Regions from separate parts of the Bradyrhizobium sp. Pa8 genome, predicted to be linked through region 1. Evidence: predicted binding sites of a transcription regulator. Region 1 holds the regulator's gene; each other region holds the start of a gene.
The links. Region 1 encodes LexA, which represses DNA repair genes until DNA is damaged. Its sites were predicted from a motif close to TGTTCNNNNTGTGTTCNG; they were not measured.
Positions count from the first base shown of each region.

Region 2: a site for LexA is predicted at 2,370-2,387, ahead of ACKWRH_RS11005 (DUF3072 domain-containing protein). Genes of this name have one in related genera too.
Region 3: a site for LexA is predicted at 1,812-1,829, ahead of ACKWRH_RS00995 (YifB family Mg chelatase-like AAA ATPase). Genes of this name have one in related genera too.
Region 4: a site for LexA is predicted at 2,455-2,472, ahead of ACKWRH_RS38625 (ribonuclease T2). Genes of this name have one in related genera too.

Region 1 is NZ_CP176767.1:5,217,475-5,221,678, reverse strand. Features, by position in the region: gene ACKWRH_RS24240 (GAF domain-containing protein) at 1-144, opposite strand, end outside; gene ACKWRH_RS24235 (hypothetical protein) at 368-802, opposite strand; gene ACKWRH_RS24230 (hypothetical protein) at 995-1,210, opposite strand; gene lexA (transcriptional repressor LexA) at 1,418-2,119, opposite strand; gene ACKWRH_RS24220 (molybdopterin molybdotransferase MoeA) at 2,296-3,507, opposite strand; gene ACKWRH_RS24215 (hypothetical protein) at 3,739-3,933, opposite strand; gene ACKWRH_RS24210 (HAD family hydrolase) at 4,105-4,204, opposite strand, start outside.
Region 2 is NZ_CP176767.1:2,422,149-2,426,352, reverse strand. Features, by position in the region: gene ACKWRH_RS11035 (HWE histidine kinase domain-containing protein) at 1-733, shown strand, start outside; gene ACKWRH_RS11030 (hypothetical protein) at 821-1,126, opposite strand; gene ACKWRH_RS11025 (hypothetical protein) at 1,183-1,440, shown strand; gene ACKWRH_RS11020 (hypothetical protein) at 1,537-1,782, shown strand; gene ACKWRH_RS11015 (hypothetical protein) at 1,883-2,068, opposite strand; gene ACKWRH_RS11010 (hypothetical protein) at 2,087-2,308, opposite strand; gene ACKWRH_RS11005 (DUF3072 domain-containing protein) at 2,424-2,618, shown strand; gene ACKWRH_RS11000 (DUF6496 domain-containing protein) at 2,690-2,992, shown strand; gene ACKWRH_RS10995 (hypothetical protein) at 3,005-3,367, opposite strand; gene ACKWRH_RS10990 (Do family serine endopeptidase) at 3,639-4,204, opposite strand, start outside.
Region 3 is NZ_CP176767.1:225,260-229,463, forward strand. Features, by position in the region: gene ACKWRH_RS00980 (AAA family ATPase) at 1-482, shown strand, start outside; gene ACKWRH_RS00985 (tetratricopeptide repeat protein) at 562-1,335, opposite strand; gene ACKWRH_RS00990 (PilZ domain-containing protein) at 1,415-1,660, opposite strand; gene ACKWRH_RS00995 (YifB family Mg chelatase-like AAA ATPase) at 1,888-3,426, shown strand; gene ACKWRH_RS01000 (hypothetical protein) at 3,536-4,009, shown strand; gene ACKWRH_RS01005 (ATP-binding protein) at 4,128-4,204, shown strand, end outside.
Region 4 is NZ_CP176767.1:8,151,914-8,156,117, reverse strand. Features, by position in the region: gene ACKWRH_RS38640 (outer membrane protein) at 1-144, shown strand, start outside; gene ACKWRH_RS38635 (cold-shock protein) at 230-445, opposite strand; gene ACKWRH_RS38630 (23S rRNA (adenine(2030)-N(6))-methyltransferase RlmJ) at 701-1,561, opposite strand; gene ACKWRH_RS38625 (ribonuclease T2) at 1,696-2,409, opposite strand; gene ACKWRH_RS38620 (hypothetical protein) at 2,541-2,951, opposite strand; gene ACKWRH_RS38615 (hypothetical protein) at 3,186-3,479, shown strand; gene ACKWRH_RS38610 (DUF3617 domain-containing protein) at 3,510-4,040, shown strand.

The DNA of each region.
Region 1 (4,204 bases):
CCCCTCGTCATATCCGAACTGCAGATCCTCGCTCACGTCCCTAAACGCGGACAACCCTTCGCCGTAGAGGCCGCCGCCGAATTCAAGCCGCATGCGCGTGCGGTCAGGCACCCAGAGTTCAACGACGCGAATGAAGGTCTTCATCGAACGTGTCCGCCGTCTCAGCCGCACCAAGCATCGGCCATTTGGCTGCGGAACGGACGTTCAAAATTCAGGCAGGACAGCGCAAACTTCGTGCGGTGGGAGGCGCAACGGCTCGGTCCGCCCGATGGAGTTTCGCGGGACACGAACGACAACATCTCGCCGGCCTCGGCCGGCGATGGCGATTTTCAATCCCGGCCCGACCTGCCGGCGGGGAATGGCTATGTCAGCCGATCGGCAGGCGGGTGATGGTCGGCCGGCTGTCGGTGATGATCTGCGGCTTGTGCTCGCGCTCGCCGACCGGCTGGGTCACCGGTAGTTGCAGCACGGTCGCGCGCTGGCCTTCGACCAGCTGCGTCACCAGCACGGATTTGCCGTCGGGGAATTCGATCGCATCATGATGGCGATCGGGAATGTGCGGATCGATCTTGCCGAACTTGCCGACGCGCGAATTGACGGTGCGCGTCCAGATCCAGCGATTGTCGTAGCGGACGTTGTCGGCGAAGGCGAGCTCCGTTCCCGGGAGCAGGCAGACCGCGACGGTCGGATCGGCTGCGGAGGCAAAGCCGCGCGTCGAGGTGCCGCGGAAGGTTGTCGTGACGATCGTCTCGCCGACTTCGGCGGGGCGCGACGCGACGGCATGCAGGCTGTAGTCACACATCGGGTGCTCCTCATGCAGGGATAGCGACCCACGTCTCTCAATCGAGGCGCAGGCCTCTATCAGAGTGGAAATGTGAAAGGTTCTGCCCGGTTGTAGGCAAATCTACGGCTCGCCGCCGCAGACCGCAATCACATTATCTTTCCCGAATCCACCAGGAACAAAGCCCGCCCCTGTGCATTCCGGAGGCGCGTGTCAGCGCCCCGCAGGCGCCGACCAGCCGGAATATTGCCAGCCCGGCCGCGACGGTTTGTCGACGGCGTCGCGGGCCTTGCGGGCTTCCTCGCTCACGGCGGTATCCTTGCGGACATGGGGTCGCGATTGCGCGGCCAGGGCTTGTGCGGCCAAGGCTTGCGACGCTGATGCTGCGATCAGCGCCACGGCAACTGTGATCTGAACGATCCGGCGCATGACTGCCCCTCGAACCTGAAGGCCGCGAAGCAGGGCTGCTTCGTGCGGCGTGCCGAGGATGTACCGCTGGAGGAGGGGCCGGATAATCTGCGCGAAACCAGAAAGACTATCCAGCGGAAGCGGACAATCGTCCGCTCCAATCTCGGATCGGCGATGCCGATCGAAAGCGCGCGGGGCGCCAAGTAACCGGTACCGGCGCGTCCGGTATCAGTACTTCCGGTACAGCCCGATCAGCTTGCCCTGGATCTTCACCCGGTTGGGCGGGAGGATGCGGACCTCATAGGCTGCATTGGCGGGCTCGAGCGCGATCGAGGCGCCGCGGCGGCGGAAGCGCTTCAGGGTTGCTTCCTCGTCGTCGATCAGCGCCACCACGATATCGCCGGTGTCGGCGCTCTCGTTGCGCTGGATCAGCGCCATGTCGCCGTCGAGAATGCCGGCCTCGACCATGGAATCGCCGCGCACTTCGAGCGCGTAATGTTCGCCCGAGCCGAGCATGTCAGGCGGTACGCTGATGGTGTGGCTGCGGGTCTGCAAGGCCTCGATCGGCGTACCGGCCGCGATACGACCCATCACGGGCACCGCGACGGGGCGCTCGCCCTCGTCCGCGGACGGGCTGGAGGTCGTGCGGACCTTGCCGAGATTGCCTTCGATGACGCTCGGCGTGAAGCCGCGGCGGCTACCGGCGGCGGCCTGAAGCTCGGGCAGCTTGATCACCTCGATGGCGCGGGCGCGGTTGGGCAGGCGCCGGATGAAGCCACGCTCCTCAAGCGCGGTGATCAGGCGATGGATGCCCGATTTCGAGCGCAGGTCGAGCGCGTCCTTCATCTCGTCGAAGGAGGGCGGCACGCCGCTTTCCTTCAGCCGTTCGCTGATGAACCGCAGGAGCTCGTATTGTTTGCGCGTTAACATCTCGACCAAAATCCCCCGGTTGATGTCGTTCGATTCCGAGACGCTGAATTCAGCAGTAAGCCGCTACATGCTCGAAACAAATCATGAACGGACACTATATGTTCGATACATGTTCCGCAACTGCTTAATTTACCGTGAACGCGACAAAGTTCGCGGAACGCACGCGAACGAAGCGATCAGACGGGCAGCCGCAAGACCTCGCAAGGCGTGCCGGCTTCGGCCTTCGGCGCGAATGGCGCGCGCACGAGAAGTGCCTGTGCCGCAGCGAGATTCGCAAGAAGCGAGGAATCCTGGTGATTGACCGGAAGGGCGAGGAGCGTGCCGTCGTCGCGCAGCTCGAGGCGTGCGCGCAGATAATCCTCGCGCTGGTCGTTGGCGCCGACATCGCGGCCGAGCACTGCGCGTTCGCGGCGGTGATGAATCATCGAACGGCCCGAAAGCGCGCGAATCAACGGCACCATGAACAGGAAGCCGCAAACATAGGATGACACGGGATTGCCGGGCAGGCCGATCACGCGCATCGCGCCGAGCCGCCCGTTCATCATCGGCTTGCCCGGCCGCATCGCGATCTTCCAGAACGCCATCGAGATACCTTCGTCCCTCAGCGCCTGTTGGACCAGATCGTGGTCCCCGACCGACGCGCCGCCGGTCGTGATCAGGATGTCCGCGCCGCTCTCCCGCGCGCGGCCGATGCCGGCCGTGGTGGCCTCCAGCGTGTCGGCGGCAACGCCGAGGTCGATGGTATCGGCGCCCTCGCTGCGGGCGAGCGCGTGCAGGGCGTAGCCGTTCGAATAAACGATCTGGCCGGGACCGGGCGTGGTGCCCGGCATCACCAACTCGTCGCCGGTCGCGAGAATCGCGACCTTCGGGCGTCGTCGGACAGGCAGTTGCGGGTAATTCATGCCGGCGGCGAGCGCGAGGTCGCGCTCGGTGAGCCGGGCTCCCTTGCACAGCAGCACGTCGCCTTCCGAGAAGTCGACGCCGGCGGGGCGGATGTGCCGCCCCGTTACGGCGGCTTCCTTGATGGTGATGCACTTGCCGTCCGCGACCGTATCCTCCTGGATCACGACCGAATCAGCGCCATCGGGAACGACACCGCCGGTGAAGATACGCACGGCCTCGCCGGCGCCGACCGATCCCGCAAACGGGCGGCCCGCCGCGACCTCGCCGATCAGGGTGAGCTGGGAGTCGATCTTCGCCGCATCGACCGCGCGCACCGCATAGCCGTCCATTGCCGACATCGCCTGCGGCGGCTGCGTGCGCCGCGCCGCGACATCGCGCGCCAGCACGCGGTGGAAGGCTGCGTCGAGCGCGATCATCTCTTCAGGCAGCGGCTCTGCGCCCGCCAGCACCGCGGCGAGCGCATCGGATACCGGCATCAGGGCCACGGGTGAAAACTCCTGCTGGGCCCGTTCGGGCAAATCGGCGGCGAGAGTTCTAGCCGAGTGCAGGCGCAGAGGCAAAACAGTGGCCGCGCAGGATGATTTGTCCTGCGTCATCCGCTCTACGATGAAGGGTGAGCATCAAGTCCGCCGCGGCATGATCCAGAAGGCGAGACAGACCGGTACGAGGATGGCCATGGCGAGGACGAGAAAGACGAGAGCCACGGCCAGCATCGGTCAGCCCCCCGGCTGCTTGTACGGACTGACGTCCGGCGCTGCGGGGCCTTGATCCTTGTCAGGCAGCGGGTCCGCCTGGGATTTCAGGTCGGCGGCCTTGCTGATCAGTTTTGCGGAAAGGTCAGAATCCGAGGTGGTTCTGGCGAATTTCATCAGCAGAGAGGCCTGCTTGGTGAGGTAGGTTTTGCCCAACACGACGATTGATCCGATGTAGAATTCCCAACGGACTCATGAGTCCTGAGAGGAGCAATCGTTCCGGGAACTCTGTATAAAAATGCACAAAGGGACTTGGTTCCTCGCCCCCGGGGCAAAATAGTTCCATTCGCGGCTCGTCGGCCCGTCGGCCGTCGGTTTGCCGGCCAGAGATCAGATTCCAAGCGCCCTGAGGGCGTTCCCGACGTCGCGGGGCGACGTCACGTGGACCGTGGTCAGGCCGCGCGACCGCGCTCCTTCGATGTTCTCGGCA
Region 2 (4,204 bases), 2.8 Mb from region 1:
CGGCACGGCAGCCGCCACGGTGGACCAAGGTGGCCGCGTGGTACGCGTGAGCGGCGTCACCGTGGACATCACCGAACGCAAACGCGCGGAAGAGAGACAAAACCTGCTCGCGCGCGAGGTGGATCATCGCGCCAAGAACGCGCTGGCGCTGGCGCAATCGATCGTGCGCCTCACCCGCGCCGATGAGGTCAAGGCTTACGTGAACGCCGTCGAGGGGCGCATCAACGCGCTGGCGCGCGTGCACACGATCCTGTCGCTGTCGAGCTGGCAGGGCGCCGAACTCTCGAAGCTGATCGACGAGGAGCTCGCGCCCTACTCGCTCGGCGGCCAGATCAAGCTGGCCGGTCCGGAAGTTCAGCTGGTGCCGGCGACAGCGCAGACGCTGGCGCTGGCGCTGCATGAGCTCTTCACCAACTCGGCGAAATATGGCGCGCTCTCGACGCGGTCGGGGCGGCTTGCGATCGGCTGGCAGGTCGAGGACGACCACCTCACACTGACCTGGGACGAAACCGGCGGTCCGCTGGTGAGGACGCCGAAATCCCGTGGCTTCGGCACGCGGAGCCTGCTTGCCAGTGTGGAATCGCAACTCGGCGGACAGGCGGAGTTCGACTGGCGTGCCGAAGGCCTGTTGTGCCGGCTCGAGGTGCCGCTGACGCGGAAGACCGTAGCGCCGTCGGCCGCGAGCAAGTTCGACGCGGCTCCGTCCGAGCCCCTTCAGCGGGCCTCAGGCTAAGCGTTTGCGAGCGAAGTGGGCGCCAGTTCGCGTGTAAAGACAAGAATCTGGGGCTTCGGTTCTGATTCACTCAGAACCGATCATGCTCTAGCGCGCCGCAGCGACCCTCATCGGCTGCATCGCCTGCGGTTCGTCAGCGACACGTCCTTCCAGCCAGGCTTCCGTTTGCGAAAGCTCGCGCAGCGCCCGCGCGTAACGGCGGGCTGCGCTCCGCTCGGCGCCGCGTGGCAGCTTGCGCGCCTTGCGCAGCATGTCCGCAGCCGCGTTGCGATAGGCCAGCGAGCGATAGAGAAAGACGACCTTACCCATATCGAATGTTCCCGTGTTGATGGCATTCATCCTCGCAAGACCGCCATGAACGTCGGATGAAGCGGGGAATGACAAAATCGTCATGAGAATGGAACTCGCAATCGTCGTGCGCGTTTTATGCCACACCGCGAGGCGGTTCCATGCGCGGGAAAAAGTCGCCGAGCCTCATCTCTCCGACCGGCGTCATCAAGCTGATGACGCATGCGATGATGGGTGCAGCCCTCGGCCTTGTCTTCGGTCTCGCCCTCGTCCTGTTCAATCCGGCCGTCGCAAATCTGCTGAACCACGGCGGACATTCGGCCGCCATGGTCTTCATCATCACACTGGTGACGACGTTCGCGATCGGCGCAACGCTCACGGGCCTCGTGTTCATCCTCGCCGAGGACAAGGAATTTTGAAGCGCGCGTGACGCGCACCGGGCGCTTTCGTTCGGAACTCCTGCGGCAAATGGCGGTTGGCTGCCTGCGTCAATTTAACTCAGGGAGTTCCCGCGCATGAAAACCACCAAGCTCGCTCTCACCGTGATGTTGGCAACCGGCCTCGCCGCCGCTCCGTTCGCCGCGCAGGCCAAGTCGCATAAGGCCAAGCATGGATCCGCGATGTCGTCGTCGCAGACCACGGGCGCCAACACCAAGTCCTCCAAGGGCGCTGATCCCTCCGGTCAAGGTGGTTCTGGCCCCGGCTCCGACCAAGGCGGCACCATGACGAACAACAAGGGCGGCATGAGCAACACCAAGTGAGCTCCGACGCCGACAATCAAAGGCCTCGCGGCGACGCGGGGTCTTTCGGTTTGGAGCTGGAGCGTGGAGCTAGATTGGGAATCCTTCCAGCGTCACATCGCTAAAGCGGCCGTCCCGCGGCATTCGCCTTCACGAGATGCTCGAGCTGTGCACGTTTGCGTGCGATCAGGAGCTGCGCTGCGGCATCGTCGAGACCCTCGCGCTGCAATTGCCGGATGGCGGAGCCGAGTTCGAGAATTTCGGCGCGCAGTTTTAGAATCCGGTACGTGTCCGGGTCTTCCTCCACCGCACGCTCCCAAAATGCTCAGCGGCGCGCGATCACGCGCAGCCGACTACCGGATGTCGTTGCAGGACGAAGGCGTACCCGCTCGCGGACGTCAGGCAAGACATCGCCGCCGCCGGCCGCCTTCCATTCGCCGATCAGCAGGTTGATTTTCTGGCGCAGATCCATCTGCGCCAGGGCCTTTTCTGTGCAGTCGCGATCGCGACCGACGAGGTCGCGCACAGACACCTCGATGTCGGCCATTTCGAGCCTCAAGGCGCTGATTTTGCGTCGAATTTCATTAATTCTATTATCCATGGCTTGTTAGAACAAAATAAGAACATATAGTCAAGTCACGATTTGAGAACGGAGAGGCCAGATGCAGGTTCAGGGTAAATACGACGCCAGGGTTTTCCTCACGGAGCAGATGACGCGAGCGCAGGGGCTGAGGCTGAAGCGTCTGAGCGAGGAGGCCTATCAGCCCACTCAATACGATCGGGCTCTGTCCTCCACTGAGGCTGCGCGCCGCATCCGAGCGCTGGAAGACGAGATCGAGTTGGCGAACTCCTTCTGAGGGGCGCAACGAGCCCATTTGGAACGTTGGGTCAGTGATGCGGTTCTTTCCCCGGCCAAGGGAGAGAGTTGATGGCACGCAAGGCAAAGAAACGCCGCTACTCACGCAGCGCCGGCAGTGATGTCGAGCGCGAGATGCGCCGTTACAAGAAGGGCACCGCGAAAAGCGGCCCCGGCGGTCGTGGTGGACGCGTGAAGAGTCGCAAGCAGGCGATCGCAATCGGCCTGTCGGAAGCGCGCGCGAAGGGCAAGAAGGTCCCCAAGAAGGCGTCGAAGCGAAAGACCTCCAAGAATAAGACCTCCAAGAAGAAGGCGGCCAAGAAGACAACTAAGAAAACGAAAAACACCTCGAAGCGCAAATCCAGCAAGCGGTAACGCCGACCCGGGTCAGATCATGCTGCCCGGCATGAAGCAGCGGATCGAAATCCCGAACGCAGTCTTCACCGGCCACACCATGGTGTGGCCAGCCCGGTTTGGCTCGGTGATGACGGCCTCATCAGGCACGTCCACCCACTGCCCGTCGAGCCGCACGCGATAGTGCCCATCGTGCGATTCCCAATCGGGGTCGGATACCGCAAAGCCATCTGCATCCGAGCAGCAGGGCCCGAGATGGCTGCGCAAACTGTCGAACCAGGGTTTCAGGGGCGAGTTGGCATAGCGGCCATCGTCGCGCCCCAGGGCGCTTCCGGTCGTCAGGAAAAGCGGCGCCACGAGCAGCGCACACCTCAGCGAGAGCTTCAATCGATCCATGTCGGCACCGATCAAATGCGAACCACCGGTTCCACAAGAAGGCCGGGCGTTCGAAGTTCCACTCCTGCAATTCGCCTGGGCGTCTTCATTGACGCCAAAGCCCAACACGCGATTCCGAACTGTGACGAGCGAACGCGGCTTTTTCGGACGAACCCGTCATCAAGACTGCCGTTAACGAGAATGTTATCCGCGTCTGTGGGAATCTTCCAGACGCGCACGAAAAAGGCGGCCCGCAGGCCGCCTTTTGAGTTTGCCGCAGGAAGCGCGAGGCTTACGCCAGCGGCACCGCGACGAACCGCGTCGCTTCCGCGCTCTTCACCTGCAACAACACGCTGTTCTTGCCGGACGATTTGGCCTGCGCCAGCTCCGAGCGGACGTCGCCGACATTGGCGACGGCCTTGCCGCCGACATTGAGAATGACGTCGCCGGTCTGGATGCCGCGCTGCGCGGCGGGTCCCTGCGGATCGACCTCGGTCACGACGACGCCCTTCTGGCCCGCGCCCTGGACATCGCCGGCCGGCGCCAGGCTGAGACCGAGGCGCGGCGTGCCGGTGTTCGGCTGCGCCTTGCCCTCGCCGGCCTTGGCCTGCCGCTCGTTCGGCAACTCGCCGAGGGCGAGCGTCACTGTCTTGCTCGCGCCTTTGTGGAAGACGTCGAGCTTCACGGACGTGCCCGGCGCCAGGGTGGCAATGGTGCGGGCGAGATCGCGGGAGTCCTTGATCGCGGTACCGTTGACGGCGGTGATGACATCGCCCGCCTCGATGCCGGCCTTCGCCGCGGGGCTGCCGTCCTGCGGATTGTCCACGATCGCGCCGCGCGCCTCCTTGAGGCCGAGGC
Region 3 (4,204 bases), 4.6 Mb from region 1:
GCATCGTGCTCGACGTTCCCCACCAATGGTCGGGCTGGACGCGCCGCGCGCTCGTCAATGCTGACGACATCGTGATCGTGGCCGAGCCCGATCTGGCCAATTTGCGCAACACCAGGAACATGCTGAGCGTGCTCAAGGCGGCACGGCCCAACGACCGTCCGCCGCTGTACTGCATCAACCAGGTCGGCATGCACAAGCGCGCGGAGATCGACGTCAAGGCGTTCGCCAAGACCATGGAGAGCCAGCCGATCGCGGCGATCCCGTTCGACTCGAAACTGTTCTCGACCGCGGCCAATAACGGCCAGATGATCGCGGAGGTCTCCAAGAACCACCGCACCACCCTTCTGTTCCAGAACATGGCGAACCGGCTCGCCGGGCGTGGCGAGGTGAAGAAGCCGAAGCGCTCGCTGCTCGGGCCGCTCCTGAAGAAGCTCAAGGGCAGGGCGGGTCGCGGGTCAGCCCCGCATCGCAAGGTGTCGTAAGGGCGAGAGCGTTTTCGAGCGAAGTGGATACCGGTTCGCGCCAGGACAACGCGTAAAAAAGAATCCAGACGAGGGCGCGCTATTTCTCCGCCCGCTGCTGCTTCTTCGCCAGCAACTGCCGCAGCGCCGTGACCTTTGCCGCGGCCTGATCCAGCGGCAGGTCGGCCTTCACGATGGTCTCGGCCTCGGCCTGCTTTCCCTGCAGTCCCACGACGAGCGCCAGATTGGCGCGCACGCGGGAATCGGCGCGATTGCGCTCATAGGCGCGGCGCAGCGTTTCCTCGGCCCGCGGCAGATTGTTCTGGAGCATGTAGGACAGGCCGAGATTGGACAGAACCTGCGGCTCCTCGGGCACGATCTTCAGCGCCGCCGCATAATATTGCTGCGCCTCTTCGTTGCGGCCGAGCTGATCGAGCGCCGCGCCTTGCGCCGACAGGATGCGCCAGTCCGGATCCTCGGGCGTATGCGCGCGGCTGAGCACATCGAACGCCTGTTGGAAATTACCGCTGTCGGCGAGCGCGCGGCCGTAGCCGGCGAGCAGCGCCTTGTTGCTGGGATGGGCGAGCACGGCCTGCTCCATCACCGCAACGGCCTGGGCGCGCTGGCCGGTCTCGCGCAGCGCCATGCCATATTCGAGCGCAACGTTGGGATCGGAAGGCTTGGCGCGATAGCGCTCGCGAAGCGCGTCCATGTCCGGCTTCGGGTCGGCCTTGCCGGCCGTTTCCGACTTGCCACCGAGCGCGCCGGTGACGTCCTCCAGACTCGTGGTCTGGCAGCCGCCGAGGGCAAGCATCACGAGCGCAGAAAGCAGGAATCTCGCCGACGGAGAGGCAAGGGACGAACGCTTGGGCATACTCTGATCACTCGGCGACTGATCAGCGATGCTTACCGATTAACGCTAAAGTCCAGTTAAGGAACCTGGTCCGTCCGGCTCAATCGGTGAACTCGGCCCCGAATTCGCAGCCGATGCGCCAGCGCAGGCGGCATTGGCGGGAATAATCGGGCGCGAAGATGATGGTGAATTGCGGCGGCACTTCCAGAAACTCCGCCACCACTTTCACGCCGCCATCCGAGATGTCCGTGATGGTGCAATCCCTCGGCAGCGAGCCCGCGCCAAAGTGAATCTTGGCGAGCCGAGTGCATACCCGTCGTTCGCTTCTGCGGCGATTTGCAAGCATTTGAATTGTTCACCCGTTAGACCACGGCCCATCCCGCAGCTCTAGGAGTAGCGAACATTCGTTGGGATGTGCTGATGAGAGCCGCTCGCATTCGAGGCGTAGTGTCTGCGTGATGTTTACGACCGGTTAGGGTTTTCCAGGGCCTCTGACATGTTCTTGTATTGTTCTTGCAAGAAAGATCGGGCTCTGCTACCCCTAATTGTGCGAGAGGGCAGGCTGGTTCGGGCATGGTTCAACGGGTTTCTACCGTCGCCTTTGAGGGGATCGAGGCCCGCGCGGTCGACGTGCAGGTGCAGGTCGCGCCCGGCCTGCCGGCCTTTGCCATCGTCGGCCTGCCGGACAAGGCGGTATCGGAGGCACGGGAGCGCGTCCGCTCGGCGCTGATTGCCTCAGGGCTGGCGCTGCCGGCGCGGCGGATCATCGTCAATCTGGCGCCGGCCGACCTGCCCAAGGAGGGCAGCCATTACGACCTGCCGATCGCGCTCGGGCTGATGGCGGCGATCGGCGCGATACCGCCGGATGCGCTGACCGGATTTACCGTTCTCGGCGAGCTCGGCCTCGACGGCTCGATCGCGCCGGTGGCCGGCGTGCTTCCCGCCGCGATCGGCGCCAATGTGCGCGAGGAAGGCTTGATCTGTCCGGCGGCCTGCGGCTCGGAAGCGGCGTGGGCGAGCCCGGACATCCAGATCATCGCGGCACAATCGCTGATCCAGATCGCCAACCATTTCAAGGGCACGCAGGTGCTGTCGCGGCCCACGCCGCGCGTGCACGAGGTCGCCGCCTCCCCGCTCGACCTGCGCGACATCAAGGGCCAGGAGAGCGCCAAGCGCGCGCTGGAGATCGCGGCCGCCGGCGGACATCACCTGCTCATGATCGGCGCGCCCGGTGCCGGCAAGTCGATGCTGGCGGCGCGCCTGCCCTCGATCCTGCCGCCGCTGTCGCCGGGCGAATTGCTCGAAGTCTCCATGATCGCCTCCGTTGCCGGCGAGATCGAGGGCGGCGCGTTGACCGCGCGGCGGCCGTTCCGCTCGCCGCACCATTCCGCCAGCATGGCCGCGCTCACCGGCGGCGGCATCCGCGCAAAACCCGGCGAGATCTCGCTGGCGCATCAGGGCGTGCTGTTCCTCGACGAGCTGCCCGAATTCGATCCGCGCGTGCTGGATTCGCTGCGCCAGCCGCTGGAGAACGGCGAGGTCTCCGTCTCCCGCGCCAATCATCGCGTGACTTATCCTGCGCGCTTCATGCTGGTCGCGGCGATGAATCCGTGCCGCTGCGGCCATGCGTTCGAGCCCGGCTATGCCTGCAAGCGCGGCCGCATCGATCGCTGCACCGGCGACTATCAGGCGCGCATCTCCGGTCCGCTGATGGACCGCATCGATTTGCGTATCGAGGTTCCCGCGGTGACTGCAGCGGATCTGATCCTGCCGCCGGCGGCCGAGGGCTCGGCGGAAGTCGCCGCGCGCGTGGCAGCCGCGCGCGACATCCAGCTCGCGCGTTACGCGGATGCGGGCCTGCCGCGTGTTCGCACCAATGCCGAGGCGCCGGCCTCGGTGTTGGAAGACATCGCAAAGCCGGATGCGCAAGGCGCCAAATTGCTGCGCGACGCGGCCGAGACCATGCGGCTGTCGGCGCGCGGCTATCACCGCGTGCTGCGGGTGGCGCGCACGCTCGCCGATCTCGACGGCGCCGAGAAGATCGGCCGGCTGCATCTCGCCGAGGCGCTGTCCTACCGCGCACTCGCGGAGGATGTGCGGCAGATGGCCTGATCATTCCGCGCGTCAACCCGGCGGTAACGAGTTTCCTTTACGCTCTGCAAACCATAAGGCCCAAACGTTCCCAGTACGAGTCCACACAGGGCCGGGCGAGTAGAGTGTCATGTTGCGTTTCAAGATCCTGGCCTCGGTTGTTCCCTTGTTGGCGGCCGCGGTGTTCGCCCGCGGCGAGATCGGATCGGTCTCGCATCCCTGCATCGCGCTGGGCGAGACTTCAGTCGAGCTGACATCCCTGTTCTGGACGGCCGGCGTCCATGTCGCCTTCACCGACGATCTGTCGCGGGCCACGGTGCGGGTTCAGATCACCGACGATCCGGACGCGGCGGACTTCGCGGTCGTGGACGACGGTCTGAGCTTTGAACCGGACTCCTGCCAGGCCAATCCGGCAAACCGCCTTGTCACGATTGCCGCGGAGCCGGTCGACGGCGGCCCGGTGATTTACCTGTCCACCGACGGGCCGGCCGATTACCGCATCTATGTGCGCTCGAAGACCTTTTCGCAGCGCGAGGCCGCGGCGTTGATCGTCGGCGCCAATGGCGGCCACCGCCCGCTCCCGCTCCAGGCCGCCTCGCTCTGAGGCGTTAACACCTCATCAACCCTGTTTGGAGGCCGAACCAAGGCCTCAAGCTGTTCGCAAGGTCGGCGAGACATCGTCGCAATTGGCGGCGCGGGTTTCGGAGCAAGAGTCGGGGTCGATGGCGATGGATCGGACGTTCCGGATCAAGGTGCGCATGCGCCGCTTCAGGCGACAGCACCCCCGCATCGCGTTCGC
Region 4 (4,204 bases), 2.9 Mb from region 1:
GCGGAAGTCGGCTTCGCGCCGAACTGGAGCGCCAAGCTCGAATATCTCTACATCGATCTGTCGACGAGCCAGTTCGCAATTACTGGCGTGTCAAACGGCTATAGCGCCAGCGTTGTGCGCGCAGGCGTGAACTATCACTTCTGATAGCTGAAGAAGAAAATACCGGACAACAGCCTCCCGGCCGCTCGCGGCCGGGATTTTTTTCGCCAGGTGTTCGCTCGAAAACGCTCTAGGAGAGGATGACCAAATTGACCGCCTTTGGTCCCTTCCCCTTCTTGTCCGGCTCGACTTCAAAAGTAATGCGCTGTCCTTCGGCGAGGTCTTTCAGTCCCGCCCGCTCCACAGCAGTAATGTGCACGAAGACGTCGCGGCCGCCATCGTCGGGCTTGATGAAACCGTAGCCGCGCTCGCCGTTAAAAAACTTGACCGTTCCCGTCATGGCCATCGGGAAACTCCCCCTCATTGCTCCTCCGTCGCGACGCAGACTCACGTCACGACATGACCGGGCCTTACGAAGCCCGGGAGCTGGCCATCCTTGGGCGGACCTTTTCTTTCGGTCCGATCGGATCTTTCTTAGGCCTTCACTCCGCCGCAACCATTCGCGGAAGCGGAACGTAAAGCCAGTCACGGAAACAGCATAATACGGTTCTCTGCAGATTGACTACCGCTCCTGCATATTTTTCCCAAGAATGCCGGGGTGTTACGGCCTCGGCACCTCTAATCGGAATCTGGCAGCTCCGCCCTGTCCGAGCGGTATCTCCAGCTCGGGCAGGATCGTCTTGAGCTCGCCTTGCAGCGTGTACGGCGGATTGACGATCAACAATCCGGCGGAGGTGAGGGCGGCGCCATCAAGCTGCGGCGCGACACTGAATTCGAGACGCAGACATTTTGCTGGTGGTTTTGCTGCGGCTGCGAGCCGCACCACTGATTGCACCAGCGTGTCGGTGGCGCGCCGGCTCTTGGCCGGATACCAGATTACATAGATACCGGTAGGCCATTTCGCGAAAGCCGCCGAGAAGGCGTCGCCGAGCTTTTCGAACTCGTCTTTCGCCTCGAACGGCGGGTCGATCAGCACGAGCCCGCGCCGTTCCTTCGGTGGCACGAAGGCCGGCAGCGCGACCCAGCCGTCGAGATCAACCACGCGCGCCTGTTCGTCGCGGCGCAGCACATTGATCAGCGCCTTGCGCGCCTTCGGCTCGAGCTCGCAGGCAACGAGGCGGTCCTGCGGCCGCAGCAGGCCGCGCGCGATCAACGGCGAACCCGGATAAGCCCTAAGCTCGCTCTTCGGATTGAAGGCGCGGACGATGTCGAGATAGGGCCTGGCCACCGCCACGGCGTCGTTCGACAGACGCGCCTGCATCAGCCGCGCGATGCCGGTCAGCCATTCGCCGCTGCGGCGCGCCTCGTCGCTTTCGAGATCGTAGAGGCCGGCGCCGGCATGGGTGTCGATGACACGGAATGCCCCCGGCTTGTCCTGGAGGTAGGTAATGATGCGCGCGAGCACGATGTGCTTGATGACATCGGCGAAGTTTCCGGCGTGGAAGGCGTGACGGTAGTTCATGAGACAGGACTACGCTACGTCACGGCTTGAGCAAAGCGGCATGCTCGTCTGTCCCGGACGCGCCGGCATGGGCCCCGATTCTGCAGCGCACCGCCGAAGCGGCGCTGCGCTGCCTCCGGGCACGAGCACTTGGACTAGCCACCCCTGATCGGCGGCATCGTCACCTGGTCGCGGCGGCAGGCGCGGCGCTCGATCTCCTCGCAGGCCCGGAATTGCAGGTCCTTGCTGAGGCAGATGCGGACCTCGGAGAGCCGGGTCCGGTTGCAGGTGACCGAGATGGCCGCGTTGCTCAGGCCCGCATTGGCTTTGATGAAGGCTTCTTCGACCTCGCCCGGCGCCACGGTCTTGGCCTGCGACAGTTCGAGATATTCCGCCGGGATCTTGATCGCGGCGCGCGCCTTGCGGATCGTCTCGAAATAATTGCGGCTGTCGAGCCCGGAGCAGGTGCCGTGCTTGTCCCACTCGTTGAAGATCAGCCCCGGCGCCGGCATCAGGTCGAGCATCGAAGAGACGATGTTGCGGTTCAGGCGTGGCGACGGCCGCTGGCAATATTCGGGGAAGCCGTTCTCATATTGCGGCCACAGCCCGTGCACCACGAACGCGTAGGGCCGCCCGCTGCACTGCATCTGCGAGCGACCGCCGCCGCGGTTGCGCTCGGACGCCTCCTCGCAGAACGAGGGCGACCACGACAGCGACAGCACATAGAAATCGAATTCGCCGGGCGCGTTCTGCCGTTTGTCCTGGGCCTTCGCGCCGCCCGGCAGCGCGACCAGCCCGGCGGCAAGAACCAGGGGAAGGGTCAGGGAGATCACGAGACGGGAGAACGAATGCAATCTAAAATGAAACATGGCGACGCCCCTCAACTAGACTGTGCAATCAGCCTAGCAGGCAACAAGAACATTTCAAGAACAAAATTTCGGGGCAACCGATCAGCCGCCTGATCGGTTCGATTCAGGCCTTTTCGATCAAGGCCCTTTTATCAAGGCCTGGCGGCGCGGCAGGACGGGTTGTAGGCCCAGTTACGGTCGAGTCCGACCACGCACCATTCGACACCATTGCCGTAGCCGGCGAAGCCGCCATCCTCGATGATCGAGAAATGCACCTTGCGCACCTTGCCGTCATTGAGCATGGCGTCGCCGGTGCAATAGCGGCGCGGAATGTTGTCGGACTGCCAGGGCCGGAACGCGATCTCGTGAACGGCGGCGAAGCCGGTGATCTTCAACGAGGAATTCCAGAACGAGCTTTCCTTCTCCCAGAACTGGGTGGCGATGGTCGGCAGCGCCTTGTCGCAATCGACGACGGCGCCGTCATAGCGCGGCCCGTTCAGCCAGAAGTTCAACTCCAGCGGATTGGCGGCCCTGGCCTCACCGAGCGACAGCGCTCCGAACATGAGGCCAAGCAAGGCGGCAAAGCGGAGCGATTTCAGGTTGAGGGCGCGCATGGGCAATCCGGACTGCTGGGTCTTGCGAAGACTAGACGGTGCCGCGAAGGCCGGGGGAGGTCAAGTGCAGCGCGGCAACACTTGGCCAAGAGTTGACCCTAACCTCGCAGCCGGCGGGGCATCAGTTCTTTTCATGGGCATCCCGGCACCGTAAACTGGCGCCAACCAATTGGAGTGACGGGAATGCGAATCATTGCGGCCGCGGGCCTTCTTGCCCTGGGTATGATGGCCAGCCAGTCGGCACGCGCCGATATGCTTCCGGTGCCTCCGTTCAAGGGCAACGACACCGGCGGCATCATCGCTTATTCGATGGCGACCCAGACCGATGCGCGGCAGGTTGCGGTCGATCACTGCGCGCGCTACGGCAAGGTCGTGAAATTCCTCGCGGTGCAGGCCTATGAGGGCGGCTATATCTCGTTCTCCTGCCGCTGGGTGCCCTATGGCGCAGCCCAACAGCCGATCCGCACGCTGTACTGAGGCGCTTTCGGAACGTCGGGAGCTTCCCACATGACGCGCAAGCTCGCTTTGCTCGGCTCGGCCCTTTGTCTTGTGGTGTCGGCAGGCAGCGCCAGCGCCGACGATCTGCCGGTGCGCAAGGCCGGCCTGTGGGAAATGAAGATGGTCAGGACCGGCACGCCCATGCCCGAGATGACCATGCAGCACTGCACCGACGAGACCGTCGACAAGGAGATGAACAACAACGTCTCCCCGATGGCCAAGCAGATCTGCGCCAAGCAGGACATCAAGAAGACCGCGACCGGCTATGTCAGCGATTCCGAGTGCAACGTCGCCGGCATCAGCACGACCTCGCATGCCGAGATCACCGGCGATTTCAACTCGGCCTATACGGTGAAGACCTCGTCGCACGCGCAAGGCGGCGCCGCCGGCGCAGCAGGCCGCGACACCACGATGCAGCTCGAAGCCAAGTGGCTGGGGGCCTGCAAGCCCGACCAGAAGCCCGGTGACATCGTGATGCCCGGCGGCTTCAAGATGAACGTGCGCGACATGGACAAGCTGAAGGCGTTGTTGCCGAAGTAGCTTTCTTCCCCTCTCCCCCTGTGGAGAGGGTGGCTCGCCGCGAAGCGGCGAGGCGGGGCAGGGTTCTCTCCGCGTACGCTCTCGCTTCTGAATTTGCGGAAGCAACCCCTCATCCGGCGCTTCGCGCCACCTTCTCCCGCAAGGGGCCTGTTGCGTAATTCGTC